DNA from 4 places in the Aeromonas sp. FDAARGOS 1409 genome. Region 1 is predicted to be linked to each of the others. Evidence: riboswitches for the same ligand, from Rfam matches in the RefSeq annotation. Region 1 holds a riboswitch; each other region holds the start of a gene.

The links. Region 1 has a riboswitch for cyclic di-GMP ahead of gbpA (N-acetylglucosamine-binding protein GbpA). Riboswitches for the same ligand answer to the same signal wherever they lie in the genome.
Region 2: another riboswitch for cyclic di-GMP. It lies ahead of I6L39_RS10965 (glycosyl hydrolase family 18 protein); the one in region 1 lies ahead of gbpA (N-acetylglucosamine-binding protein GbpA).
Region 3: another riboswitch for cyclic di-GMP. It lies ahead of lafK (lateral flagellar response regulator transcription factor LafK); the one in region 1 lies ahead of gbpA (N-acetylglucosamine-binding protein GbpA).
Region 4: another riboswitch for cyclic di-GMP. It lies ahead of I6L39_RS02080 (glycosyl hydrolase family 18 protein); the one in region 1 lies ahead of gbpA (N-acetylglucosamine-binding protein GbpA).

Annotation. Positions count from the first base shown of each region.
Region 1 is NZ_CP077395.1:2,021,872-2,028,913, reverse strand. Features, by position in the region: gene I6L39_RS09715 (M3 family metallopeptidase) at 1-1,597, opposite strand, end outside; gene I6L39_RS09710 (methyl-accepting chemotaxis protein) at 1,893-3,575, shown strand; cyclic di-GMP riboswitch class I at 3,808-3,893, shown strand; gene gbpA (N-acetylglucosamine-binding protein GbpA) at 3,960-5,384, shown strand; gene I6L39_RS09700 (cytochrome b) at 5,483-6,010, shown strand; gene cbl (HTH-type transcriptional regulator Cbl) at 6,091-7,038, opposite strand.
Region 2 is NZ_CP077395.1:2,296,034-2,303,075, forward strand. Features, by position in the region: tRNA gene I6L39_RS10945 (tRNA-Ala) at 1-39, shown strand, start outside; tRNA gene I6L39_RS10950 (tRNA-Ala) at 99-174, shown strand; tRNA gene I6L39_RS10955 (tRNA-Ala) at 234-309, shown strand; gene I6L39_RS10960 (ExeM/NucH family extracellular endonuclease) at 424-2,574, opposite strand; cyclic di-GMP riboswitch class I at 2,870-2,953, shown strand; gene I6L39_RS10965 (glycosyl hydrolase family 18 protein) at 3,099-6,101, shown strand; gene I6L39_RS10970 (lipopolysaccharide assembly protein LapB) at 6,773-7,042, opposite strand, start outside.
Region 3 is NZ_CP077395.1:892,639-899,680, reverse strand. Features, by position in the region: gene flhB (flagellar biosynthesis protein FlhB) at 1-272, shown strand, start outside; gene lfhA (lateral flagellar biosynthesis protein LfhA) at 276-2,351, shown strand; cyclic di-GMP riboswitch class I at 2,546-2,633, shown strand; gene lafK (lateral flagellar response regulator transcription factor LafK) at 2,886-4,148, shown strand; gene lfiE (lateral flagellar hook-basal body complex protein LfiE) at 4,160-4,486, shown strand; gene fliFL (lateral flagellar M-ring protein FliFL) at 4,496-6,244, shown strand; gene fliGL (lateral flagellar motor switch protein FliGL) at 6,231-7,042, shown strand, end outside.
Region 4 is NZ_CP077395.1:445,624-452,665, forward strand. Features, by position in the region: gene I6L39_RS02080 (glycosyl hydrolase family 18 protein) at 1-2,410, opposite strand, end outside; cyclic di-GMP riboswitch class I at 2,522-2,608, opposite strand; gene I6L39_RS02085 (PAS domain-containing hybrid sensor histidine kinase/response regulator) at 2,812-6,273, opposite strand; gene I6L39_RS02090 (3-phenylpropionate MFS transporter) at 6,337-7,042, opposite strand, start outside.

The sequences.
Region 1 (7,042 bases):
CTTCGCCGGTCAGGCTCCTGAGTGTCTCGTCGTGGGTCATGCCGTTGCCCGGTCCCCAGTAGTGGGCGGCCAGATCCGGGCCGATGCGCGGGTTGTCGGTGAGGTAGCCGTCCCGGCGCAGGAAGTAGGCGCGGGTCTGCTCCACCGCCATCAGCGCCAGCAGGTAGCCGTGGTAGGCACAGGCCGACTCCTGGTTCAGCAGGTGCGGGATGGCCAGCAGCGGGCGTGGGCTCTCCACCCCCAGGATCTGGCGCTCCCAGCGGCGGGCCAGCGCCAGCACGGCGGCCGGGGTGCGCTCGGCCTCGTCCATGGCGTAGAGATCCCGCTCGAAGTAGGCCACCAGCGCGATCTGGCGCTCATTGAAGGCACGAAACGGCTGGCGCGCCTCGATCATCGCCTGGATGAGGTCGTCTGGGATGGGCTCACCCGCCGCATTCCTGGCGTAGCGCTTGAGCCAGTCCGCGTCGTCCAGCAGGCTGTCGCAGAACATGGACTGGGTCTCGGCATAGGCCATGGAGGTGGGCGGAAACTCCTGGGAGAAGCAGGGGGCGTTGCCGGTGACGTTGGCAAAGTGCGCCGCATGGCCCCCCTCGTGGAACAGGGTGTTGAGCCCGCTCCAGCCGCTGCCCACCTGGGCCGGGTTGGCCAGGCTGGTGAAGTTGACCACGGCGGGGACCCACTCCCCCTCCTGCCAGAAGCTCGGCACCGGGCCGTGGCAGAAGCCGTTCTCGTATTTCCCCTCCCGGGTCAGCAGATCCAGGGTCAGGGTGGCGCCGCGGTACTGGATACCGAGGCGGCGGAAGCTCTCGACCCAATCCTGCAGTGCCCGGGAGAAGGGCACATAGGGGTCGAGCCGGCGGGTCACGTCGCCGCTCACGCTGTAGCGCAGGTTGTGGGGCAGCAGGGCCTCTTCCCCCTTGGCGGCCTTCAGCTCGGCCAGGCTCTGGTGCAGCCGCTCCTCGGTGCGGGCGATGAAGTCGTCCAGCACCGCAAACAGCTGCGCCGGGCTCATCTGCTCGTTCTTGTGCACCTTGTAGTCGAAATAGTCCCGATAGCCCATGGCCCGGGCGAAGCGGTTGCGCAGGGCCACCACCTCGAGAAAGCCGTTGCCGACCACCCACTGCTCCAGGGTGTGGAACATGGCGAGCGCACTCTGGCGCACCGCCTCGTCGCTACTGGCGGCCAGCGCCGTGCTGGCGGCGGGCAGACTGCCGGGCACCTGGCGACCCTGCTCGTCCAGCAGCGTCAGCCTCAACCCCTTGCGACGGGCGAAGAGCTCCGCCTCGGCGGCCACCAGCTCGTCCATCAGGGCGGCAGCCTGAGGATCCTCGATGACGTTGCACTCGAAGAAGGCGATCCAGCCCCCCAGACCGCGCCTGAGCTCGGCCTCCTCGGCCTGGGCCAGCATTTCACGCAGTACCGGCAGGCGCGCCGGATCGGCGCAGAACGCCTTGTAGGCCTGCTCTGCGGCGGTAAAGCCGGCCTGATCGTCACTGGTGCCCATGTAGGTGGACCAGAACAGATCCTCCTTGCGCCTGTGCACCTGCAGGTAGTCGGCGTTGAGCCGGTTGAGATAATTCCTGGCAATGGAACTCATAACTTCCCTCTTGTTATGGGGCAGCCACGGGGGCGCCCACTCCTTTTTGGTGAGATGCCGACTCATTCACACTTCTTGCAAATAGAGCGGACAAATTGTGCGACGGGATGCGCGTCATCACGCTACCAAAAGCGGGGGTTGCTGTCTGCTGGCTATACTGGATGCCGGCACGCCCAATTGGCAACCAGCCATCACAACCCTTTGAAAGTTAAATGGATGTTAACAATAAAAACGATCAGGTCCGGCCGGCAGACCGGTCATAACCAGACCCGCATGGGAAAGTAAGGAAAAGACTATGTTCAAGCTCGGTGATATCGCCGTGAGTCGCAAGCTGATGCTGCTGCTCTCACTGGCACTGATCGGCTTCCTCGCACTGCTGTTCATCTCGGCCAGTGCCCTGCATCGCAATCTGATGAGCGAGCGGGAAGCCAGGCTGCAGGCGGTGCTGGATCTGGCCATGAGCCGGATCCAGACCCTGGCCGCCACCCTCCCCCCGGAGCAGGCGCAGGCGCAGGCCAAGGCCATGCTCGACAGCATGCGCTTTGACGGGGACAACTACCTGTTCGTGCTGGACGAGAACCGCCACGTGGTGGTGCATCCCGCCAAGCCGGAGCTGGTCGGCCAGCAGATGGGCGGGACGCCCGCCGAATCCCATTGGCAGCGCATGGTGGATCTGGGCAAGGGTGGCCGCAGCGGGCGCCTGGAGTACCAGTGGCTCTCCCCCTCCGGCGAGGCGGCCCAGAAGATGTCGCTGGTGGCCGGTTACCAGCCCTGGGGCTGGATCCTGGGCTCCGGCGTGCTGCTGCAGGACATCCAGGCCACCATCTGGTCCCAGTACCGGCTGATGGGCGGGGCCACCTTGCTGGTGATCCTGCTGATGGGGCTGCTGGGCCTGGCCATCAGCCGCTCCATCGTCACCCCGCTCACCGAGATCAACCGGGCCATGGCCCGGGTGGCCGCCGGGGATCTGGTTGTGAGCATCCCGGTGCACGGCAAGGATGAACTGGGGGCCGTCGCCAGCGCGACCAACCAGGGGCTGGATGCCATTCGTCACGCCCTGCTGGAGGCGAGCCAGGGCGCCCGCAACGTGGCGGATGCCGCCCTGCGCATCGCCGCCTCCGCCGAGCAGACCAACCAGGCGGTCAACAGCCAGCGGGATCAGCTGGCCCAGCTCGCCACCGCCATGAACGAGATGAGCACCACCATCTCCGACGTGGCAGGCCACGCCGAGAACACGGCACGGGACACCCAGGACGCCACCAGCGAGGCCGGGCTCGGCAACCAGGATGTCCATGCCAGCGTGCACGGCATCCAGGCGCTGGCCACCGAGGTGGAGCAGGCCACCCTGCAGGTCAACCAGCTCAAGGAGGGGGTGATGCAGATAGGCGAGGTGACGGCGGTCATCAGCGCCATCTCGGAGCAGACCAACCTGCTGGCCCTCAACGCCGCCATCGAGGCGGCCCGGGCCGGCGAACAGGGACGCGGCTTCGCCGTGGTGGCCGACGAGGTACGCCAGCTGGCGAGTCGGACCCGTCACTCCACCGAGGAGATCCAGAGCACCATCACCCAGTTGCAGCAAAGGGCGGTCACCGCCGCCAGCGCCATGGACGCCAGCCGGAAACTGGCGGAGAGCAGTGTCAACCAGTCCGAGAAGGCGGGTCAGGATCTCTCCCTCATCGTCAACCACATCCAGCACGTCAGCGACATGGCGACCCAGATCGCCACGGCGGCGGAGCAGCAGAGCATGGTGGCGGAGGACATGAACCGCAACGTCAGCGGCATCAACGACTCGGCGCTCGAGATGTCCCAGGCCGCCTCCCAGCTGGCCCGGGAAAGCGAACTGCTGGCCGGACTCTCCCGCAGTCTGGACGAGCGCCTGGCCCTGTTCAGACTGGGCAGCACAGCCCCGGATCTGGCGCCACGACCGATTCAGGGCTCCTCGTCCACACACAGGGTCACCCCTCAGCCACGCCACTGACGTGGCACCTCGTCGTCCCCTGTCAGCCTGGCTGACAGGGGACAGACCCTCATCAACCCCCTGAGAGCCCGCTACGGGCTGTCTCCCCCAAGCCCCGAAGAACAGCCCCCGGGAAGACGGCATCCCGGATTGCGGTGCTCCGATGAGACAGACCTGTCAATTTTTACACTTAATTTTTTAACAAAATATAGTCATGATGAGGGGTCGCCATTGGCGGCACATGACCCTTTTTGTAGTCATTTGGCAAACTGGTTGAAAGGCCAGGACGCAAAGCCTCCGGTCTAAAGACATGACGTCCAGGATAGCGGGGTTGCCACACTCAGGTGTGTCACGGGGTATTCCCCCTGCCAACTTGACTGCCCACATCACCGAACAGAGGAATGTATGGCAGCAACTATCAAACTCAATCACCTCGCGGCGGCGCTGGCGCTGCTGGCCAGTGGCGGCGTGCTCGCCCACGGCTACATCAGCCAGCCGGAGTCGCGCAACTATCTGTGCAAGACGGGTGGCAACAGCCAGTGCGGCGCCATCCAGTGGGAGCCACAGAGCCTGGAGGCGCCGTCAGGCTTCCCCAATGGCGGCCCCGCCGACGGCCAGATCGCCTCGGCCGGCCACTCGCAATTTGGTGAGCTCAACGCCCAGACCAGCGACCGCTGGACCAAGCGCCAGGTGCAGGCCGGTCCCTTCACCATCGGCTGGACCTTCACCGCCAACCACGTCACCCGCAACTGGCGCTACTACCTCACCAAGCAGGAGTGGAACCCGAATCAGCCGCTGACCCGGGACTCCTTCGATCTCAATCCATTCTGCGTCATCGACGGGGGCATGGTGCAGCCGCCCAAGCAGGTCACCCATCAATGCACCCTGCCGGCGCGCACCGGCTACCAGGTCATCCTCGGTGTCTGGGAGGTGGGCGATACCGCCAACAGCTTCTACAACCTCATCGACGCCCAGTTCGATGGCGGTACCCAGCCGCCGCTGACCTGGAGCCAGGGCGGGACCATCTACCCCTCCACCGATCTGGCGGTCGGCGACAAGGCCAGGACCCGGGTATTCGACGCCAACGGCGAGCGCACCGATCTGCAGACAGTGCTGACCATAGGCTCCGCCGAGCAGGGTCAGAAGAACAACTGGGCCCACGATCTGGCCGCCAGGATCAACGCCGAGCAGAGCCAGATCCGCGCCGGTCAGCAGGGCAGCGATGGCCAGTTCAACCCGGTCTACGGCCAGAACCCCGTCTATCTGAAGGCGGGCAGCAACCTGCAGCGGGTCGAGGTCCAGCTCGAGCAGCAGCAACCCCCGGTGAGCGACAGCATCAGCGTGAGCGGCCTGGAGAGCGAATACCTGCTCGACAACGGCAAGGTCACCCTGAATTTCACCGTCACGGCCGAGGGGGATCTCGCGGTCACCAACACCCTGTATGACCACGGCGGCGCCGCCAAGGGCCAGACCAGCGCCGACATCAAGGACAGCAGCCAGAGCTTCACCATGGAGGTCGGCGGCCTGAGCACGGGTCATCACCAGCTGGTGATCGAGGGCAAGCCGAAGGCGGGCGGCGCTCCCCTGCAGCAGACCCTGGATCTGATGTTCAAGGATCCGGCCAGCGGTGGCGACTACCAGTACCGCTTCCCGGAAGGCTTGTCCTCCTATCAGGCCGGCACCAAGGTGCTGCAGCCCAAGGACGGCAGGATCTATCAGTGCAAGCCCTACCCCTACAGCGGCTGGTGCACCATCTGGACCAGTACCGCGACCCAGTATGAGCCCGGCGTGGGCACCAACTGGCAGGATGCCTGGACCCTGGTGAACTGATCCCCCGCAAGCAGAAGAGGCCCGAGCGGCCTCTTTTTTGTGCCTGTCATCCTGGCTGCCGCGGCCTCGTGCCGCCGTGGCCCTCTCGGAAACATCCCATGACGAAAGACTACTATGACCCCCTGAGCCGCCTGCTGCACTGGCTGATGGCCGCCGTCATCCTCTACGCCACCCTGGCCGGCTACCTGATGCACCTGGTGATCGACAGCCACCCAAGGCTGTTTCAATTTCTGTCTGAGCTGAACATGTCGATGGCGACCCTGATCACCCCGCTCTTCCTGCTGCGCTGGGGCTGGCGGCACTGGCGGCCCCCCCTGCCCGAGGAGCGGACCCGGCACCACCCCGCCGCCCGGCTGGCTCACGCCCTGCTCTACAGCCTGATGTGTGTGGTGCTGCTGAGCGGCTTCCTGATGCTGGAGCAGGGCTACTCCCTGTTCTGGCTCTACCCGGTCGCCAACCCCATCGATGACCCCGACGTCAACGCCTTCTTCTTCGGCGTCCATCGCGTCGGCTGCCTGTCGCTGGCGGCGCTGGTCCTGCTGCACGTGGCGGCCGCCCTCTACCACCACAGGATCAAGGGGGATCGCACCCTGTATCGCATGCTGGGCCCCCAGAGCGGCCGCTAGCCTGTCTCTGGAACCGGGAAGAGGCGGATAAGCAAACAGGGAGCCAATGGCTCCCTGTTTTTTCGGACGCGGCAAAGCGCTCAGATCTGGTAGTCGACCAGCGGCTCGTTGCTCATGGCCCTGGCCTGGATCTCCGCCAGCGCCAGCTCGGGGTTGCAGAGCTGGATGAACTGCCAGGTGAAGTTGTGCTGGAACTGCCCCTGCTTGAGGCCGATCCAGGCGGTGTGCGGCGCGAACAGCCGGCTGCCGTCCAGCTGCACCAACCCCTTGTCCCGCTGGGGGTCGAACGCCATGTCCGCCAGTATGCCCACCCCCATCTCCAGCTCGACATAGGTCTTGATGACGTCGGAGTCCTGGGCGGTCAGCAGGATCTGCGGCACTATGCCCGCCTCGGCAAAGGCCTCGTCCACCCGTGCCCGACCGGTGAGGCCAGCCTGGTAGGTGACGATGGGCCAGTGGGCCAGGGCCGCCAGGGTCAGATCCCGCTCGGCGGTGAGGGGATGCTGCTCCGGCACCACTATGTTGTGGTGCCAGCGATAGTAGGGGAAGGCCACCACCCCTTCGCTCTTGTCGAGCTGCTCGCTGCTGATGCCGATGTCCACCTCGCCGGTCTGCACCAGCCGCACTATCTCCTCCGGGCTGCCCTGGCGCAGCTCCAGCTGCACCAGGGGGAACTGCTCGCGAAACGCCTTCACCACCCGGGGCAGGGCGTAACGCGCCTGGGTGTGGGTGGTCGCCACCAGCAGCCGGCCCGAGTCGCGGTTGGCGAAGGTACTCGCCAGTTTGCGGATGTTGTCGGCGTCCCCCAGGATGCGCTCGGCGATCACCAGCAGCTCCTTGCCCGGCTCCGTCATGCCGAGCAGCCGCTTGCCGTAGCGGATGAAGAGCGCCAGCCCCAGCTCCTCCTCCAGCTCGCGGATATGGCGGCTGACCCCGGACTGGGAGGTAAACAGGGCATTGGCCACCTCGGTCAGGTTGTAATCCCGCCGTGCCGCCTCCCGAATGATACGCAACTGCTGAAAGTTCACCTCA
Region 2 (7,042 bases), 270 kb from region 1:
TGCAAGAGGTCCGCGGTTCGATCCCGCGTAGCTCCACCATTATTTGCAGTAACGGACAACCGGCCGCCAGAACCCGTTGTCTAATGAAGAAAGAATTTGGGGTTATAGCTCAGCTGGGAGAGCGCTTGCATGGCATGCAAGAGGTCCGCGGTTCGATCCCGCGTAGCTCCACCATTATTTGCAGTAACGGACAATCGGCCGCCAGAACCCATTGTCTAATGAAGAAAGAATTTGGGGTTATAGCTCAGCTGGGAGAGCGCTTGCATGGCATGCAAGAGGTCCGCGGTTCGATCCCGCGTAGCTCCACCATATAGAAGGCCACCGCATTGCGGTGGCCTTTTTCTTTTCGCCTCCATCTTCCTTTCCTCTTCGTCGTAACAAAGCCCGCACTGCGGCGGGCTTTTGGTTCATGCCGGTTCGGCATCAGCCGTGACGACGACGCCAGGCCAGCGGCAGCAGCGCCAACAGCAGGACGCCCAAGGCGCCGCCACCGCCCTTGCTCGCTTCCCTGAGCCTGAGGTCGACGATGATGGGGTCGTGGTCGGAGGCGCTGAACGGGTTGTCCGACTTGATCATGTCACCGGTGAAGCCACGACCGTACTCGAACAGGTTGCTCTCGTAGGAGTTGATGTGCCAGTCGGCCACGGCCACCACCTTGTTCGCCAACGCCGGGTTGGCGAGGGCGTAGTCCAGGGTGCCGAGCTCGGCCTCGTAGCTGTAGGAGATGGCCTTCTCCTGGTTGAACCTGACGTTCAGGTCCACCAGACCATAGCCCTTGCCCACCTCCTGGCCGATGGGCTCATACGCCTGCTCGCCGAGGAAGGTGTGGGAGGCGGAGCGGATCTTGCGATCGCTGCTGGCCGGCGCATAGTCGGTCAGCACCCGGATGGGATCCTCCTTGGCATAGGAGTTGAAGTCCCCCACCAGCAGCACCTGGCCCGGCAGCTTGCTCACCGCCTCCCCCAGCACCTTGGCGGCGCTGACCCGAAACTCGGTGCACTTGCCCTGCAGATCCGCAGGCTCGCTCTTGCCATCCCCGTTCTCGTAGCAACCCGAACCCTTGGATTTCAAATGGTTGACCACCAGGGTCAGGGGATCCTTGCTACCCGTTACGGTGAAGCGCTGCACCAGGGAGTCACGCTGGCCGGCAGTCCTGGCGACGCCGCCCGTGGTGTAGCGCTGCTCGGGCAGCTGGATCACGCTGGCATCGCCGCTCGGGGTGAGCAGGGCGGGGCGGTAAATCATGGCCACCATGATGGCGTCGCCGCCAAAGAAGCGATCCTCCGTGAGCAGGGCCTTGGGCAGGGTGACGAAGGCGTAGTGCTTACTCACCTCCTTTTGCCGGGTGTTGAGGCTCTCCACCAGATCGTGGAGGGCGGCGTGCTCGTCGAAGCCGTTGTTCTCCATCTCCATCAGGCCGAGCAGGTCGGCGTCCATCTCGGTGATGGCGCTGACGATCTTGGCGCGCTGCAACTGGAACTCCTCCAGGCTCTTGGCGCCGCGGTTGCAGCCCTTGGCGCTGTCCGCGTCCGCCTGATCCGCGCAGAGCACGTTGAGGGCGCCCCCCACGCTGGAGTGGCTGGTGAAATAGTTGAGCACGTTGAAGCTGCCGATGCGCAGGTCGGTGCCATTGGCGCGGGCCGGTGCGCCCTGGCGGTCGTTCTCGTCGGTGCGCAGCAGATCCCCCGCCGTGATGCGCTGATCCTTGGGCACTATCAGGCGGTACTCGTCATGGCTGTAACCCACCAGGGCTTCCAGATTGACCGGGGCATCGCCGATGCGCAGGTAACCCTGCTCCGGCTCCCAGGCGGGCAACCAGGGCAGCTTGCCGTTGGCGGCCTTGAAGTCCGACTCGAGGAAGACGCGGTTGCCCGCATTGGCCTCGGCCAGCGCCACGGCCTCGGGGCTGCTCGCCACATGGAGCTGGGTCGGCTTCATCAGCGGGGCGCCGTGGGCGAGCACCAGGTTGTTGCGCCGGGCGGCATAGTCGTAGCTGAAGTTGCGGCTTACCTTGAGCGCGCTGCCCCCATCGAGGCGCACCCGCATCCCTTCGTGACGCTCCAGGGCCCGGGCCAGGGTTTCCCCCTCCAGCACCCGCAGTGCCGTGGCGGCGGGGGCGGGGGCGGCGCCCTGGGCCAGGGTTGTCAGGCGCGGTGTGCTGCCATCAAACAGGGGCTTGAGCTGGGTGTGACCATGATACTCCTCGACCTTGGCCTCCAGACAGACCAGGGCGCCCGGCTGGATGTCCGGGTACTTGCTGGCGAAGTTCTTGTCATTGAGGTAGACGAAGATGCCGTCCGACGTCTCGAGGTTGCCGTCCCCCTGCACATCCAGCAGGTAGAAGCCCTTGTTGAGACTCTCGCCAAGGGCGGAGACCACGGCCCTGACCGAGACGCTGCCGGGGCTTTCGAACTGATCGTCAGGGACGAGGGGGCTCTTGTCGCCGCTGCCCTGGATGGCGGGGATGGGGGTGAGGGCACTGTCGGCCGGGCAACTGAAGCCCGCGGCATGGAGAGACGGGGACGCGAGGGCGAGCCCCACTGCCAGCGACAGCAGGGTAGGTGTTCCTTTCATGGGGATTCCTTTTTTTATTTTTGCCAGTGTTTCCATAGCCTTGGCCTCTTGGCCAAGGGCGCGCATTGTCACATTTCTGGCTGCTCTGACCAGTGAGGGAGCGCACATTATAAGGAGACAAAGGAGCCCATCTGCCATTTTTTGACATGGCTAACAGTTTGATATTGATGAGTTATTTGTTATTTGTCCGGTGGGTGAAAAGTGTGAAGCCGCCGGCATTCACATATTTTCCTTCGAGAATAAAGATTGAGCCGTTGTCACTTGCTTCCTATACTCGGGCTGTTCCTCACGGAACCCAGGCAAAGGGCAAACCGGCAGCGATGTCGGGACGCAAAGCCTCCGATCTGACCCACGTGGGCCAGACAGCGGGGTTACCCAGGGTGACTTGAGGGTCTGTGGCCCGTCCATGGCCTGTTGTCGTTCCCTTGTTCCCTGTTGCGATTGCGCTTTTCCCGGTGTTGAAGCCAAGACAAAACAAGGATGACAACAATATGCAACAGATCTTGAGGCCCAGCAGGCTCGCCATGCTGGTCGCCCTTGCGGCCGTCCCTGCCTGGGCGCAGGCCGCCTATCCCGCCTATCAGGCCGGCACCGCCTACCAGGCTGGCGACATCGTCAGCAACGCAGGCGCCCTCTATGAATGCAAGGAATTCCCCTACTCCGGCTGGTGCGGCGCCTCGCCCTACCACTATGCCCCCGGGGTGGGCGTGGTCTGGGCAGATGCGTGGAGGCTCTATGGCGGCGAAGTGCCGCCACCGGCCCTGGTCGTCGCCATCGGCTCCCCTGCCGTGGGCAGCAGCGTCAGCGAAGGGGCAAGCGTCGCGCTGGCGGTCACCCTGAGCGGCCCGGTCACGGCGCTCGCCCGGGTGGAATACCTGGTCGACGGCACCCTGGTTGCCACGGCGAACGCCTCCCCCTGGAGTGCCAGCTGGTCTGCCGTCGGTGTGGGCAATCACGCCCTCAAGGCTCGGGCGCTGGACAAGGACGGCAAGGTGCTGAGCGAGGCGGACTCCAGCTTCAAGGTCGCCGCCGTGGTCGCGCCCGAGGCGCCCAGGGCGAGCATCGCGAGCCCCGCCGCCGGTGCCAGGGTGACTCTGGGCCGTGCCCTCACCGTGAGCGGCAATGTCACCGACGCCAACGACGACGTCGCCAGGGTCGAGCTGTTCGTGAATGGCCAGAAGGTGGGCGAGGACACCAGCGCTCCCTGGCAACTGAGCTGGACGCCCCAGAGCAAGGGGCTGGCCGGTCTCAAGCTGGTGGCGACCGACAAGACCAATCTCTCCGGGGAGTCGGCCCAGGTCGATGTGCAGGTGGAAGAGGCCGCGCTGCCCCCCACCGGCGGCAACCTCTCCTGCGACGTGCGCCAGATCTACCGCGCCGACGGCAGCGAGTGCATGGGGGATGACCACGGCCGCCGCGTCATCGGCTATTTCACCTCCTGGCGCACCGGCAAGAACGGCCTGCCCGCCTACCTGGTGAGCGACATCCCCTGGGACAAGATCACCCACATCAACTACGCCTTCGCGGCGGTGGATGAGCAGAGCCACACCATCAAGGTGGATGACGCCGCCACCAAGCTGACCTGGAACGGGGTGCCGGGCGCCGAGATGGATCCGGAGTTCGCCTATCAGGGTCACTTCAACCTGCTGTCCAAGTACAAGAAGCAGTACCCGGACGTGAAGACCCTCATCTCCGTCGGGGGCTGGGCCGATACCCGCGGCTTCTACGCCGCCACCACCAAGGGCGACTGCTCGGTCAACACCGCCGGCATCAACGCCTTTGCTGACTCGGCCGTAGGCTTCATCCGCCAGTACGGCTTCGATGGGGTGGATATCGACTACGAGTACCCCACCTCCATGAAGGATGCGGGCAACCCCAACGACTTCCCGCTCTCCAACCAGTGTCGCGGCAAGCTCTTTGCGAACTATGAAGTGCTGATGAAGACCCTGCGCAACAAGCTCGACAGCGCCGGGACCGAGGACGGTCGCAAGTACATGCTGACCATCGCCTCGCCGGCCTCGGCCTACCTGCTGCGCGGCATGGAAAACTTCCAGGTCACCCAGTACCTCGACTACGTCAACCTGATGACCTATGACTTCCACGGTGCCTGGAACCACTTCGTCGGCCACAACGCCGCCCTGTTCGACAACAAGGCGGATCCCGAGCTGGCCCAGTGGGGGGTCTACACCCAGGCCCAGTTTGGCGGCATCGGCTATCTCAACTCCGCCTGGGCGGCCCACTACTTTCGTGGCGCCCTGGCGGCGGGCAAGATCAACATAGGGGTGCCCTATTACACCCGCGGCTGGCAGGGGGTCACCGGTGGCACCCACGGCCTGGGTGGCAAGGCGGCGCTGCCGAGCCAGAGCGATTGCCAGCCGGGCACCGGTGGCAGCACCATCCCCTGCGGCAACGGGGCGGTGGGCATCGACAACATCTGGCACGACCTTGACAAGAACGGCAAGGAGATAGGCGGCGGCGCCGTGCCCATGTGGCACGCCAAGAACCTGGAGCACGCGGCCAGCCTCGGCATCACCACTCTGCCGAGCTACGGTCAGGCCTGGGGTCTGGATCCCAACAACCCGGCCCACGTGATGCAAGGCCAGTATGTGCGTTACTACGACGACAAGGCCCATGCGCCCTGGCTCTGGAACGAGCAGAAGAAGGTGTTCCTCTCCACCGAAGATGAAGAGTCCATGGGTCACAAGCTCGACTACATCGTCAAGCGCGGCCTGGGCGGCGTCATGTTCTGGGAGATGGCGGGGGACTATGACTTCGATGCCGCGAAGAACGAGTACGTGATGGGCAGCACCCTCACCAGCCTCGCCTACGAGAAGTTCAGCAAGGCCGACAAGGCGGCCCTGAAGCAGAATGATCTGCCGGCTCCGGCCGCCCAGCTCGACATCGGCGTGAGCCTCTCCGGCTTCAAGGAAGGGGACTCCAACTACCCGATCAACCCGACCCTCAAGCTCACCAACAGGTCGACCCAGACCATTCCGGGCGGCACCCGCATCGAGTTCCTGGTGCCCACCTCCACCTCCGACACCATCACCGACCAGAGCGGCATGGGGCTGAAGGTGGTGGAGAGCGGCGGCAACCAGAACTCGGACGGCATCGCGAGCGAGAAGGACTTCCACAAGGTGGCCCTGACGCTGCCGGCCTGGAAGGCTTGGGCGCCGGGCACCGACGTGGAAGTGGCCATGACCTACTACCTGCCGGCCGCCGGCGTGCCGAGCGGCATGCGCCTGATTGCCGGCAGCCAGACCATAGGCCTGAAGTCCGACTTCCCGGCCCTGGCCGAGGCGGTGCTGGGCAGCAGTGGGGGGGACGGCGGCAGCGGTGGCACCACCTGCGCCAGCCAGAACGTCAACCCGGCGGACTACAACGCCTATCCGACCTGGCCACGCGGGGATCACGCCAACGGCACCGACCGCATGACCCACAACAAGGGGGTCTGGCAGGCGAACTGGTGGACCAGCAGCGAACCCAAGGCGGGCGACGGCAGCTGGAAGCTGGTGTGCAACTACTGAGTTGTCCCGGCTGCTATACCAGCAGCGAACTCAGAGCGGGTGACGGCAGTTGGAAGCTGGTGTGCAACTACTGAGTTGTCCCGGCTGCTGTACCAGTAGCGCACTCAGAGCGGGTGCCGGCAGTTGGAAGCTGGTGTGCAACTACTGAGTTGTCCCGGCTGCTGTACCAGCAGCGAACTCAGAGCGGGTGCCGGCAGTTGGAAGCTGGTGTGCAACTACTGAGTTGTCCCGGCTGCTGTACCAGCAGCGAACTCAGCGCGGGTGACGGCAGTTGGAAGCTGGTGTGCAACTACTGAGTTGTCCCGGCTGCTATACCAGCAGCGAACTCAGAGCGGATGACGGCAGTTGGAAGCTGGTGTGCAACTACTGAGTTGTCCCGGCTGCTGTACCAGCAGCGCACTCAGAGCGGGTGACGGCAGTTGGAAGCTGGTGTGCAACTACTGATGACAGGTTGAGGGGGCAATCCCCTCTCAACGCAACGACCCAATCCGGAGCCCAGGCTCCGGATTTTTTTTGCGCCCTGTGTAAGGAGGGGAGGGGTGAAAAGGGCAGGGGGCCATAAAAAAGACCGCTCCGAAGAGCGGCCAATTGCCACCAAGGCAATCTGCGGGGCGAACCCCATTGTGAATGGGCAGTCGCCATGGGCGGATTCTTGCCCATGGCGTGCCGGTTTATTGAGTGACGGCGCCGCCCTGCTGCTCCTTCAGGAAGCTGATCCAGGGGGTGGCGCGGCCACTGACGTTGCCATTCTGGGCGGCCTGGGTGAAGGCGTTGAGCGCCTCCTTGGGCTTTTGCTGCTCAAAATAGGCGACCCCGGTCAGGAACTTCAGATCCGCCCGCTGCTCGCCGCTGGCGTTGGCGGCAGGCTTGGCGGCGAAGGCCACCAGATCCTGGTAGCGCTTGCTCTGGATCATCATGCGCGCCATCTTGAGCTGCAGCTC
Region 3 (7,042 bases), 1.1 Mb from region 1:
TGATCGCCAAGGGGGTGGACGGCATGGCGGAGCGGATCCGCGAGGTGGCCAGGCAGCACGACAAGATGGTGATGAGCCTGCCCGAGCTGACCCGGGCCATCTATTACTCCACCCGGGTGGATCAGGAAGTGCCGGCGGGTCTCTACACCGCGGTCGCCTTTGTATTGAACCATGTATTGCAGCTACGGGCCTATGAGGCTGGCAAGGGCAGGAAACCCAACCCCCTTGCTCCCTTGCACGTGCCGCCCGAGTTACGTCAACCTGAGAGGTAAGTTGTGAACTGGCGTGTATTGACCCAATCCTATACAGCTATCCCCATGATGCTGCTGGCCATCCTGGCGATGATGATACTGCCTCTGCCCGGCTGGCTGCTGGATGCCCTGTTCACCTTCAACATAGTGCTGGCGGTGCTGGTGCTGCTGGTCTCGGTCTCGGCGCGCCGACCGCTCGACTTCTCCGTGTTCCCGACCGTGCTGCTGGTCGCCACCCTGATGCGGTTGTCCCTCAACGTCGCCTCCACCCGGGTGGTGCTGCTGCACGGTCACGAGGGGCATGAGGCTGCCGGCAAGGTCATCCAGGCCTTCGGCGAGGTGGTGATCGGCGGCAACTACGTGGTGGGTCTGGTGGTCTTCGTGATCCTGATGATCATCAACTTCGTGGTGATCACCAAGGGGGGAGAGCGGATCTCCGAAGTCTCCGCCCGCTTCACCCTGGACGCCATGCCGGGCAAGCAGATGGCCATCGACGCCGACCTCAACGCGGGCACCCTGGATCAGCACCAGGCCCGGGCAAGGCGGGAAGAGATCGCCCGGGAAGCGGACTTCTACGGCGCCATGGACGGGGCCTCCAAGTTCGTCCGTGGTGATGCCATCGCCGGCCTGCTGGTGCTCATCATCAACCTGGTGGGGGGGCTGGCCATCGGCATCTTCCAGCACTCCCTGCCGGTCTCCGATGCGTTCCGTATCTATGCCCTGCTCACCATAGGTGACGGCCTGGTCGCCCAGATCCCCTCCCTGCTGATGTCCACCGCGGCGGCCATCATAGTCACCCGCGTGAGTGACGAGGGGGAGATGTCGGATCAGGTCGGCCAGCAGATCCTGGCCTCGCCCAGGGTCATCTATACGGCGGCGACCATCATGCTGATCCTGGGCCTGGTGCCCGGCATGCCCATGCTGGCCTTCCTCAGCTTTGCCGCCGTGCTGGCCTGGACCGGCTGGAGCGTCAGCAAGCGCCGGGTGGCGGATCCGGCGCTGGATGCGGCCGAGGCGCTGACGCGGCAGATGGTGCAGCCGGAGCCCCAGGGGCTGGACTGGCAGGATCTGCCCCCGGTGGACAGCGTCGCCATCGAGCTGGGTTACCGGCTGGTGCCGCTGGCGGAGGCGGACAAGGGGGCCGAGTTGCTCGCCCGGGTGCGCGGCATACGCAAGACGCTCTCCGAACAGTATGGCTTCCTGCTGCCCGAGATCCGGGTGCGCGACAACCTGCAACTGCAGCCGGATCAGTACCGCATCAAGCTCTCCGGCATCGCCCTGGCCTCGGGCAATGTGGATTGCCAGCGGCTGATGGCCATCAGCAGCGGGGAGACCTATGGTGCCCTGGACGGCGAGCTGACCCAGGATCCCGCCTACGGCATGAACGCGGTCTGGATCTCCCCCGACAACAAGGCCAAGGCCCTCAACCTGGGCTACTCGGTGGTGGATTCCGCCACCGTCATCGCCACCCATGCCAGCAAGCTGCTCAGGGAGCAGCTCGACGGGTTGTTCGGCCATGACGAGGTGGGCAAGCTGGGCCAGCATCTCGCCACCCAGTCTCCCCGGCTGGCGGAGGAGCTCAACCTGGCCCTGACCCAGATGCAGCAACTGCGGGTCTTCCGCCAGCTGCTCAAGGAGCAGATCAGCCTCACCGACATCCGCACCATAGCCACCACCTTGCTGGATGCGAGCGAGCTGACCAAGGATCCCGTCCTGCTGGCGTCCGATGTGCGCTGCGCACTGAAGCGCCAGATCGTCAGACAGGCGATAGGGTCCCGCGACGTGCTGGAGGCCTTCACCCTGGATGACCGGTTGGAGCAGACCCTGCTGACGGCCATGAGCCAGTCACAGCAGCAGGGCAAGATCCAGTTGGACAGCTTCCCGGTGGATCCCCAGCTGCTGGCGCAGTTGCAGCAGAACATGCCGCTGGTGAAGGAGCAGTTGCAGCAGCAGGGCCATGCCCCGGTGCTGGTGGTCATGCCCCAGCTCAGGCCTCTGATCGCCCGTTATGCCCGCTCCTTCTCGAAAGGGCTCAAAGTGCTCTCTTATAACGAGATTCCGGAAGAATTGCGGGTCGAGGTGATTGGGACCCTGGGCTGAAGTTGAATTGCCTTATTTCTTGCCGGTAGGAAGATACTATTCCGTATACCTGCTTGAATTGTCATATAAAGCCGTTATGATGTGACGGCTTTTGACGCGACACAGACTGACAGTGAACATAAAATATAAAAAGTGTCAGATGTGTCTCATGGCTTGAAGGATCACAAAGCCATGCCATCCAAATACGGGTCGTCGCATGATAAAGGCAAACTGTACTGAAAAGTCAGGACGCAAAGCCTCCGGTCTAACAGCATTGATGCTAATGATAGCGGGGTTGCCAAGGCCATGATTCTCGCCTTGTTTTTATGCAGATATAGGGCAGGTGCTCAATTAAGAAGCGCCGCTCTGTCTTTGTATGTCTTAATTTTCAGGTGTCAGTTCTGTTGATTGATTCATGTGCAATCACAGGTTCGAGATAATATGGTTTCTGATATTTCTATCAAGGAAAATTCAATATCGGTCGATATTGAAACCCATGCGAATTTATTATTTGTGTCCCCACGGTCATCAAATGGAAACCATATTGGGCAAATATTGTTGAATGCCGGCTATCGAATTTCCTGTCTGGATTCTGTGATGCAGGCCAAACAATTTATTTCGAACCATTGCGTCGATCTCATCCTGCTCGACATGGCGGTCATGACCGAGGCCGGGCCTGCCATGGTGCAGACGCTGGCGGGAACCGACTGCGTCATCCTGGTCAACGAGCACCAGGCCTATCTGGCGGCCGAGGCCATGCGGGCCGGCGCCATCGACTACATCATCAAGCCCTTCAGCCAGCGACAGATCCTCGATGTGGTCAGGGGGGCCCTGCGCCTGCGCCAGGCCATCCCCAACCTGATCGCCACCTCCCCCCAGAGCCTGCAGGTGCTGCAGCTCGCCAGGCGGGCGGCCAAGACCTCGGCCACCATCCTCATCGGCGGCGAGTCGGGGACGGGCAAGGAGCGGCTGGCCCGCTACATCCACGAGATGTCCAGCCGGGCGGCCAAACCCTTCGTGGCCATCAATTGTGCGGCCATCCCCGAGGCCATGCTCGAATCCATTCTCTTTGGCCACAGCAAGGGGGCCTTCACCGGGGCGACGGCCAGCCAGCAGGGCAAGTTCGAATTGGCCCAGGGCGGCACCCTGCTGCTCGACGAGATCTCCGAGCTGCCGCTGGCGCTGCAGGCCAAGCTGCTGCGGGTGCTGCAGGAGAAAGAGGTCGAGCGGCTGGGCAGCCACCAGGTGATCCCGCTGGATGTGCGGATCATCGCCGCCAGCAACCGGGATCTGAGGGAGCTGGTGCTGCGGGGGGCGTTTCGCGAGGATCTCTTCTACCGGCTCGACGTGCTGCCCATGAGCTGGCCCGCCCTGCGGGAGCGGCAGGACGACATCCTGCCCCTGGCGGAGTACTTCATCGAGCGTCACGCCCCCCAGCAGGGATACCGCCTCGGCGAGAGTGCGCGCAGGCAGCTGCTCTCCTACGACTGGCCGGGCAATGTGCGGGAGCTGGATAACGTCATCCAGCGCGCGCTAATTATGGCTCGCGGATTGCATATTCAGGCCGTCGATCTGATGCTGCCCCATTACGCCGCCGAAGCCGATCCCCCGCAGCCGCAGACGCTCGCGGCCCCGGAGGGGCTCAACGAGACCAAGCGGTATGCCGAATTTCAATTCGTCCTTGAGACGTTGCGCCGTTTCCGTGGTCACCGGACACGCACGGCCGAGGCCCTCGGGATGACGACCCGGGCACTTAGATACAAGCTGGCTGCCATGCGCGAGCAGGGCATCGATGTCGAGCAGCAGATACAAAACTAAGGGATAACCGAGTGAAGATTGAGATGATGTCATCACAGGTGACGCTCCTGCAGCAGATGCAGGAAATGCAGCGAGTCGCCAGCCAAACCCCTTCCATCGAGCCGAACGAGGCGTCTGCCGTCTCGTTCAGCGACGCCATGCGCGACGTCGTCGGCCGCGTTAACGAGCAGCAGAATATCGCCTCCAGGCTGATGACCGCCGTCGACGCCGGTCAGAGCGACGATCTGGTGGGGGCCATGGTGGCCAGCCAGAAGGCAGGCCTCAGTTTTTCCGCCCTGATGCAGGTGCGCAACAAACTGATGACCGGCTTCGATGACATCATGCGCATGCCGCTCTGAGGGTAGGTCATGACTGAACTGGTATCATCCTCGCCGGGGGCGTCCGGCTCCCTGATCGCCCGGGTACAGGAAGGGATGCGCAACTGGCGCACCCTGTCGCGGGACAACAAGTCCATCCTCACCATCGCCCTGCTGGCCGCCGTGGTCGCCGCCACCATAGTGGTGATCCTCTGGACCTCCAGCAAGAACTATGTGCCCCTCTACGGCAAGCAGGAGCTCTACGACACCGCCAACATCATGGAGATGCTGGAGAAGGAGCAGGTGCCTTTTCGGCTGGAGAAGAGCTCGGGCCAGATCCTGGTGCCGGAGAGCCAGCTGGCCCACGTGCGTATGGCGCTGGCGGCGCGGGGGGTCCGGGCGGCCATGCCGGCGGGCCTGGAGGGGCTGGACAATGTCACCGGCCTCGGCACCAGCGAGTTCATGGAAGGAGCGCGCTACCGCCATGCCCTGGAGGGAGAGCTGGCCAGAACCATCATCTCCCTCGACGCGGTGCGTAGTGCCCGGGTGCATCTGGCCATCCCGAAGCGGACCCTGTTCGTCGGCCGTGACGAGGAGAAGCCCAGCGCCTCCGTGATGCTGGATCTGCAACCCGGGCAATCCATGGAGCCGGGCCAGGTGGAGGCGATCGCCAACCTGGTGGCGGGCAGCATCTCCGGCATGAAGCCCGGCGCCGTGACCGTGGTGGATCAGGCGGGCCAGCTGCTGAGCGCCGAGCTGGGGGACAAGGCCGGGTTCGGCAAGCAGAGCGTCCAGCAGATGGAATACGTGCGCAAGCTGGAGCAGTACATCCGCCAACGCGCCAATGACATGCTCTATCCCATGCTGGGCACCGGCAACTTCCGGGTGCAGATCGCCGCAGACGTCAACTTCAATGCGGTGGAGGAGACCCAGCAGCAGCTGGATCCCAATGGTGTGGTGACCAAGGAATCCAACAAGTCCGACAAGACCATAGATGCCCTGGCCCTCGGCATCCCGGGGGCCCTCTCCAACCGCCCCCCGGAAACGGCGCCCCAGACCGATCAGGCCGCCACCGAGGAGAACAAGGCACAGGAGCCTGCCAAGAACGACACCCGCACCGAGCGGCAGGAGGTCAGCAAGCAGTATGAAAACAGCCGCACCATAGTGCATACCCGCTACCAGCAGGGGCGGCTGGAGCGGATGAACGTCTCCATCCTGCTCAATCAGCAGATCGGCCCCAAAGGGGGCTGGAGTGCCGAGCAACTGGAACAGATCCGCCAGATGGTGGAACGCTCGGTGGGCTTCGACAGCGCCCGTGGCGACCAGATCAGCCTGCAGGTGTTCGATTTCACCGGTGCCGAGCCGGTGACACCGCCGGAGTCGAGCTGGCTGGAGACCCCCTACTGGCAGGATTCCCTGCGCTATCTGGTGGGCGGCCTGCTGGGGCTGACCCTGGTGTTCTTCGGCATTCGTCCCCTGGTCAAGCACCTGGTGCGCACCCAGCAATATCCTGATGCCGAGGCCGGACAGGAGCCGGACGAGGAGCAGGAACCCAGCATCGGTCTCGCCATGCGGCGGGAGGGCGATGAGGATCACGAGGTGCCGGCCTCCGGCAAGGGCCTGCAACAGGCTGAATACAGGCTGGAGCCCCAGTTCTCCTCCCTGGATCTGGAGGCGCTGCCGGAGCCGGGCTCCGAGCTGGAGGTCCAGCTCAAGCACCTGCAACTGCTGGTGGACAAGGACACCGCCCGGGTGGCGGAAGTGGTCAGACAATGGGTGAGCGGCAATGAGCAACGGTAATCTGAATCAGAACGCGGTCGACATCGACATCGACAACCTCGAGAAGGCCGCCATCCTGCTGCTGAGCATGGGCACCGAGGCGGCCGCCAAGGTGATGCAGAAGCTGTCGCGGGACGAGGTGCAGCGCCTCATCTCCAAGATGGCCGGCCTCTCCGGCGTGAGCTCGATCGAAGCCAAGTGGACCCTGCAGCAGTTCTTCACCCAGTATCGCGAGCAGAGCGGCATCGGCAGCGCCTCCCGGGAATACCTGGAGCAGACCCTGGATCTGGCCCTCGGCCAGCGCCTCTCCCGCAGCCTGCTCGACAGCCTCTACGGGGATGCGATGAGCCAGGACATCCAGCGCCTGCAATGGGTGCCGGCGGATGTGCTGGCCCGCTTCTTCCGCAACGAACACCCCCAGATGCAGGCGGTGCTGCTCGCCTTCCTGCCGCCCCAGACCGCCTCGGCCGTGCTCGATGCCCTGCCGGGCTCGGTCCACGACGATCTGCTGGTGCGGGTTGCCAGCCTCAGCTCGGTCAGCGAGCACGTGCTGGGGGAGCTGCGGCTGACCCTGGATCGCTGCCTCGCCTATGTGGCCGACCAGTCCGGCGCCAAGGTCAACGGGGTGCGCCAGGTGGCCGACATCCTCAACCGCTATCAGGGCAACAAGGAGCAGATGCTCACCCTGCTGCGGGAGCACGATGGCGAGATGGCCCTCGAGATCGAGAAGAACATGTTCGACTTCATGGCCCTGCGTCGCCAGAGCGACGACACCCTGCAGCGCCTGGTGCAGGAGCTGCCGGCGGATCTGCTGGCGCT
Region 4 (7,042 bases), 1.6 Mb from region 1:
TCGGCTCGTTGCCCTGGGTCCAGTACTTGGCCTGCCACACCAGCTGGTTGTGGCTCACCTTGTTATCGGTGTTGTAGACGGTGCTGGCGTTCCAGGCCGGATGGGTGGCCGCATCCGGATCGGTCGCGTTGCAGCCGCCTCCGGTGCTGGCCGGCTTGACGGTCAGGCGGGTGGTGGCACTGGCATCCAGCGCCCCGTCGGTGACCACCAGGGTCAGGTCATAGGCGGTGTCGCTGGTGACGCTCGGGCCCGTGACCACCAGGGTCGCGCTGTTCTGACCGGTGGCGGTGAGACCCGCTGGCAGGCTCCACTGATAGCTCAGGGTGTCACCGTTGGGATCGGAGGCACTGGCCTGGATGCTCACCTGCTTGCCGGACTCGACGGTTGCGGTGGCCGGAACCGTCACCACGGGGGCCAGGTTCGGCTGCGGTGCCTTGTTGGTCACCACCACCTGATCCTTGGCGGTCAGGCCCTGATCGTCGGTCACGGTCAGCTCGAACACCAGGTTGATGTCGGCGCTGACGGCGTCCAGCACCACGCGGGCCCTGGCCTGGGTGGCATCGAGCAGGGTCGCCTGGGGCCCGGAGACCTGCTTCCAGCCGTAGGTCAGCACGCCGTTTTCCGGATCGTGGGAGGCGCTGCCGTTGAGGGTCACCTCGGCCGGGCCCGTGGCGTTCAGATCGCTGCCGGCATTGGCCACCGGCGGCTTGTTGACCGGCGGCAGGCTACCCTCGCCGTGGCCCATCCCCTCGTGCATGGCGTTGAGGATGTCGCCGTTGTCCGCGTCTATCTCCCAGGCGAACAGACCGCCGAGCTGGTTCGCCAGCACGTACTGCCCCTTGGCCTTGACCGAGCGATCGTTGTCGAAGCTGATGAGATCCCCAGTGCCGGCCTTGAAGACATAGGGGGCCTCGGCCGCCTCGTCATAACCCTGCACCCAGCCTGCGCCCATGCGGTTGTTGACGATGTCGCGGTAATCCACCACGCCATTTTCCCAGGTACCGGTCACAGGTCCGGTGGCGGTGCCGGTGAAGGGGTTGCCGGCCTGGTAGCCGCTCACCCCGGTCCAGCCGCGGCCGTACATGGCGGCGCCGACCACTATCTTGCCCGGCGCCACCCCCTGACCCAGCAGCGCCTTGACGCCCTTGTCTGTGGTGTACTTGGTGGCCGGATCCCAGCTGGAGGCAAAGAGGTTGGTCTGGTGGGCCAGATTCTTCAGGTCGAAGGCGCCGCTGAAGTCGTAGCTCATCAGGAAGATGTGGTCCATGTACTGCTGGGCCGCCTGATAATCCACCTTGGCAATCTTGTCGCCGCCGGCGCTGATGGCCGAGGTGAGCTCATACTGGCGACCGGTCTCGGCTTCCAGCTCGTCGAGCATGGCGCGCAGCTCCTGCATCAGCACCACATAGGTGGCGCCATCGTTCGGGCCGCCCAGGTTGGGGTTGGCCCCCTGGCCGCCCGGGAACTCCCAGTCGATGTCCACGCCGTCGAAGAACTTCCAGGTCTGCAGGAACTCCTTGACCGAGGCGACGAAGGTGTCGCGCTTGGTCTTGTCACCCAGGAAGTAGAAGGGATCGGAGAGGGTCCATCCCCCGACGGAGGGCAGAATTTTGAGGTCCGGACGGGCCTGCTTGAGCGCCATCAGATTGCCGAAGTTGCCCTTGTAGGGCTCATCCCAGGCGCTGAGGTTGCCCTGGGACATCTGGATCGCCGCCCAGGGATCGTGGATGGAGACCTTGAAGTCTTCGCGACCGGCGCAGGAGCGCTGCAGGGCCTCGAAGCTGCCGGAGATCTCTTTCAGGCTGTCGTTGATGCCGTTGCCGCCGCAGATGGGGGTGAAGCCGTAGAGGATGTGGGTCAGGTTCTGGGCCGGGATCTTGTCCACGGTGAACTTGCGACCATAGACACCCCACTCCACGTAGTAGGCCCCCACCACCTTGCCGGACTTGTTGGCGTAGGGCTTGTTGTTCTCCTGGAGGGGCGCATTGAGCGGGGCCAGGTGACTGCCGTCCGTGTCGGCCACCACCAGCTCCTTCTTGTCGGAGAGGGTGCAGCCATCGGCGTTGCACAGGGCCACCTGCATCTGGTAGCGCCCCCCCTTGGTGACCTTGAAGTTGGCGGTGCCTGCGGCGGACGCCGGGCCCGACCACACCTCATTGCCGTCGAGCAGCACCTTGGCGGTCTGGCCCACGTCGCCGGACCAGAGGTTCCAGGTCACGCTGACCGGGGCACCGTCCTTGTGAACGGTCACCAGCTGGTTGTAGGCCGAGGCGGACTGATTGACTTCGACGATGGCAAACTTGGTGGGGCCCGAGCCTATGGTGGGTTTGCCCGGGGCGGCGGCGAAGGCGGGAGCGGCACAGAGGCCCCCGACCAGGAGCGCCAGCAGGGAATGTTTTGGACTGAACATCATTGAATTTCCTTATTTCGTTATTGGAATGAACAACGAAAAAGGCAACGCAACCTGACAGGTAACGCAGACAACATCGCCACCATGGCTTGGCCCATGGACGATACAACCTGTGGTGGCCCCGCTATCCTAGGTTCGCTGACCCTTAGACCGGAAGCTTTGCGTCCCGGGCTTTCGCCCGGTTTGCCTTTTTTGCACAACTTGGTTTGCGATGAAAATAATCGCCAAATGACTATAAAGGAGAGACGCCTTCGCGCCACCTGACAGAAGTGACATCAACAGGGACTCATTTGTCCGACATGGTGGGGAAAAGGCCGGCAACATGGCGATAAAAACCCCATTCATGGCGCCGAAACGGCCTTTAAAAAATCACCACCCAATGCGCGATAATGTGAATGCCGTCACTGTACCGGCAGCAAGAGGCTGTTCATCAGGGCCCGCAGCTTGAGGGGTTTGACCGGTTTGCTCACATAACCGAAGCCGTGTTCGCGGATCTGCGCCTGCAGCTCGCTCTTGCGATCCGCGCTGATGATGATGCCGCCTATCTCGTTGCCATATGCCAGCCGGATCATATGCAGCGCCTGCAACCCCGTCTTGCCGTCGTCCAGGTGATAGTCAGACAGCACCAGGGCGGGCAGGAAGCCGTCGCCGATGATCTCCTCTGCCTGGGCCAGGCTCTGGGCACAGCGCACCTCGCAGCCCCAGCGCCCCAGCAGGGACGCCATGGCGATGAGGATGTCCTCCTCGTTGTCGATGCAGAGGATCCTCACCCCCTCCAGCTGGCTGTCCCGCTGGGCGGGGGTCGTCACCTGGCTCGGCGTCACCGGCCGGGTCGCGAGGTTCAGGGTGATGGCAAAGACGGATCCCGCTCCGGGCCAGCTGCGCAGGGAGAGCTGGTGACCCAGGACCTGGGAGATGCCGCGGGCGATGGCGAGTCCGAGGCCGAGCCCCTGCTCCCTGGCGGTGCGGGAGTGGTCGAGGCGGGAGAACTCGTCGAAGATCGCCTCCTGCTTGCCCTCCGGGATGCCGGGGCCGTTGTCCCACACCTCGATGCGCACCTTGTCCCCCATGCGGCGACAGCCGAGCAGCACCCGGCCCCCCGGGTTGTAGCGAAACGCGTTGGTGAGGAAGTTCTGCAGCACCCGGCGCAGCAGGCGCACGTCGCTGTAGACGGCGAGGCTGCTCTCCACCACGGAGAACTGAATCCCCCCGGCCTGGGCAAGCACCCCGAACTCCGCCTTGAGGTTGCCCAGCACGTCGCTCAGGGCGAAGTCGAGCTTCTTGGCCTTGAACTTGCCCGCCTCGAGGCGCGAGATGTCCAGCAGATCCGTGATGAGATCCTCGGTCGCCCCCAGGGCGTCGTCGATGTGACGGGCGATGCGGGCCGGTTCGTCCTCCGGGGGCAGCATCTCCAGCAGGGAGGAGGTGAAGAGCTTGGCCGCGTTGAGAGGCTGGGTCAGGTCGTGGCTCACCGCCGCGAGGAAACGGCTCTTCGACTGGTTGGCCCGCTCCACCTGCTGGTTTACCAGCAGCAGTTGGCGGTTGAGCTCGGAGAGCTCGTGGGTACGCTCGGCCACCCGCGCCTCCAGGTGCTCGTTGGCCTCGCGCAGTACCCGCTCCGCCGCCCGGAACGGGGTGATGTCGGTGAAGGTCATGACGAAGCCCCCCGCCGGCATGGGGTTGCCCTGCATCTCGATCACCCGGCCGTCCGGGCGCTCCCGGGCCGAGATGTGGGGGCTGCCGCGCTTCATGAAGGCGACCCGACGCGCCACCTGGGCCTCCACGTCCCCCGCGCCGCACAGCCCCTGCCCGGCGTTGTAGCGGATGATCTCCTCGATGGGGCGCCCCACCTGGATGAGGCCGGGGGGATAGGAGAACAGCTCTATGTAGCGCCGGTTCCAGGCCACCAGCCTGAGCTCCCTGTCCACCACCGAGATCCCCTGCCCCATGTGCTCGATGGCCCCCTGCAGCAGGCCGCGGTTGAAGCGGAACACGTCCGAGGCCTCGTCCACTATGGTGGCGATCTCCTCGAGCTGCATGTTGCGCCCTTGCAGGGCCGAGGCCAGCACCAGACGGGCGGACGAGGTGCCGAACACCCCGGCCAACAGCCGCTCGGTGTGGGCGATGAGATCCGCGGAGGCCTGCATCTGGGGCGCCAGGGTGCCGCCGTGCTCGCCGGCGAAGCGGCCGAAGGCGCGCTTGACCCGGCTCGACCCGACGAAGCGGGCCGCCAGCATCTCCAGCTCCTTGACCGAGACCCGCGCCTGGTAGAGCGCCGTGGTGTCCCGGCTCGGCTTGCCGACGAAGTTCGCCGCCTGCAGCCGCTCGCTCACCGCCGCCCGGGAGAGCAGGGAGCCCGCCACATAGCCGACCAGGTTGAGCAAGAGGCTCAGGAAGAGGCACCAGGCCCCCAGGCTCAGCTCCCGGAACGCGGGCCAGTCGGGAGGCGCCAGCAGGGCCTCCAGGGGCGAGCCCGCCAGCAGGCCGCTCTCCGCCAGCAGGGTGAGGAACCAGAGGCTGACCCCCAGCGCCAGGCCGAGGTAGACCCCCTTGCGGTTGCCATGGCGCCAGTAGAGGCCGAGCAGCAGGGCCGGCGCGAACTGGGCCACGGCGCCGAACGACAGGTAGCCGATGCGCGACAGACTGGTGAGATCCCCGAGCCAGAGGTAGAGCGCCCAGGCCGCCAGCAGGATGAGCAGGATGGCGCCCCGGCGCACCTGCAGCAGCAGCCGCATCAGGCGCTCGTCCCGCCCCTGCTGCCAGACGCGGCGCAGCAGCACCGGCAGCACCAGATCGTTGCTCACCATGATGGCCAGGGCGATGGTGCAGACGATCACCATGCCGGTGGCCGCCGAGGTGCCGCCGAGGAAGGCCAGCATGGCCATGCCGTCGAATCCGAGGGACATGGGGAGGCTGATCACATAGGTGTCGGAGGCCATGTCGGCCCCCACCCACTGCTTGCCCGCGAGCGCCAGCGGCCAGATGAAGAGCCCCATCAGGAAGAGGTAGAGGGGGAAGATCCAGCGCGCCCAGTGCAGATCCTGCCCCTGGTTGTTCTCCACCACAGTCACGTGGAACTGGCGCGGCAGACAGATGACGGCGCACATGGCGATCAGGGTGTAGATGGCGAGCTCCAGCACACTGCCCGGCGTCACCGCCACCACCGCCTCAAGGAAGTCGCTGGCCACCAGGGTGCGGGCCTCGCTCGGCCTGGCGACGATGAGCCAGAGCGCGAAGCCCCCCACCGCCATGAAGGCAAGCAGCTTGACCACGGACTCGAAGGCGATGGCCACCACCATGCCCCTGTGGTGTTCGGTGGCGTCCAGGTTGCGGGTGCCGAACAGGATGCTGAACAGGGCCAGCAGCAGGGTGACGCCTAGCGCCAGCTCGGCCATGTTGCTGGTGGGGCTGGCCCCCGCGCTGTTGGCCATCAGCAGGTCCAGCCCGGTGACGATCGCCTTGAGCTGCAGCACCAGGTAGGGAAGTATCCCCATGACGGCGATGAGGCTGATCACCATGGCCAGGCGCTGGGACTTGCCGTAACGGGCGGCGATGAAGTCGGCAATGGAGGTGATGTGCTCGCGCTTGGCCACCAGGATGAGGCGGGCCAGCAGGCGCCAGCCGAACAGGAACACCAGCATGGGGCCCAGGTAGATGGGCACCGGCGACCAGGGGGACTCGCTGGCCTGGCCCACGGTGCCGAAGAAGGTCCAGGAGGTGCAGTAGACCGCCAGCGACAGGCTGTAGAGCAGGGGCTGCCCCTTGGGGCGGCGGCGCTTGTTCTTGTCCGCCACGTAGGCGATGAGGAACAGCAAGCCCAGATAGGCGAGCGACAACCCGATCAGCAGCCATCCTTGGTGCATCTCTCTACTTCCCTTGTCCAGATAAGTCAGGAGCCTGCCGGGCCAGAGACCGGCAGGCCGGTGTCATCGGCCCGGTTCGGGCCTCTCCTCGCGCAGCCGCAGCACGAAGACCGGCAGCACCACCAGCACCATGATGAAGAAGATGCCGCCGCCCAGGGGCTCGAACAGCAGGCCGCAGACCGTCATCAGGGCGGCCACCGTCATGCCGAGCCCCAGGGCCGCATAGAGCGCCTGGGTGGGGATCTGCTGCTCCGCGGGCAGTTGCCGGGTCATGAAGCGGATGGCGCCGAGGTGGCTGATGCAGAAGGTGACCCCGTGCAGCAGCTGGCCCAGCACCAGCACCCAAAGCTCGGTAGAGCTGCCGAGCAGCACCCAGCGCACCACGCAGCCAAGGGCCCCAATCAGAAACAGGGTCTGGGCGCCGAAGCGCTGGAGGAAGCGCTTGTCCGCGGCGAACATGGCGATCTCCGCCACCACCCCCAGGGCCCACAGATAGCCGATCAGGGTGCCGCCGTAGCCCTCGGCCTTCCAGTAGATGGCGCTGAAGCCGTAGTAGGCCGCGTGGCTCCCCTGCAGCAGGGCGGTGATCAGCAGAAAGCGCCGCACCGACGCGGACTTGAGCGTCTCCTTCAGGGAGGCCTTGGCCCGCTCCCCTTGCAGCTCCCGGGGGGCGGGTCGCAGCGGCAGCAGGCTGAGCCCCAGCATGATCAGCAGCCCGGCCACCATGGTGTGCAGCACCCAGTCGCTGCCGAAGTTGCCCACCAGGGCC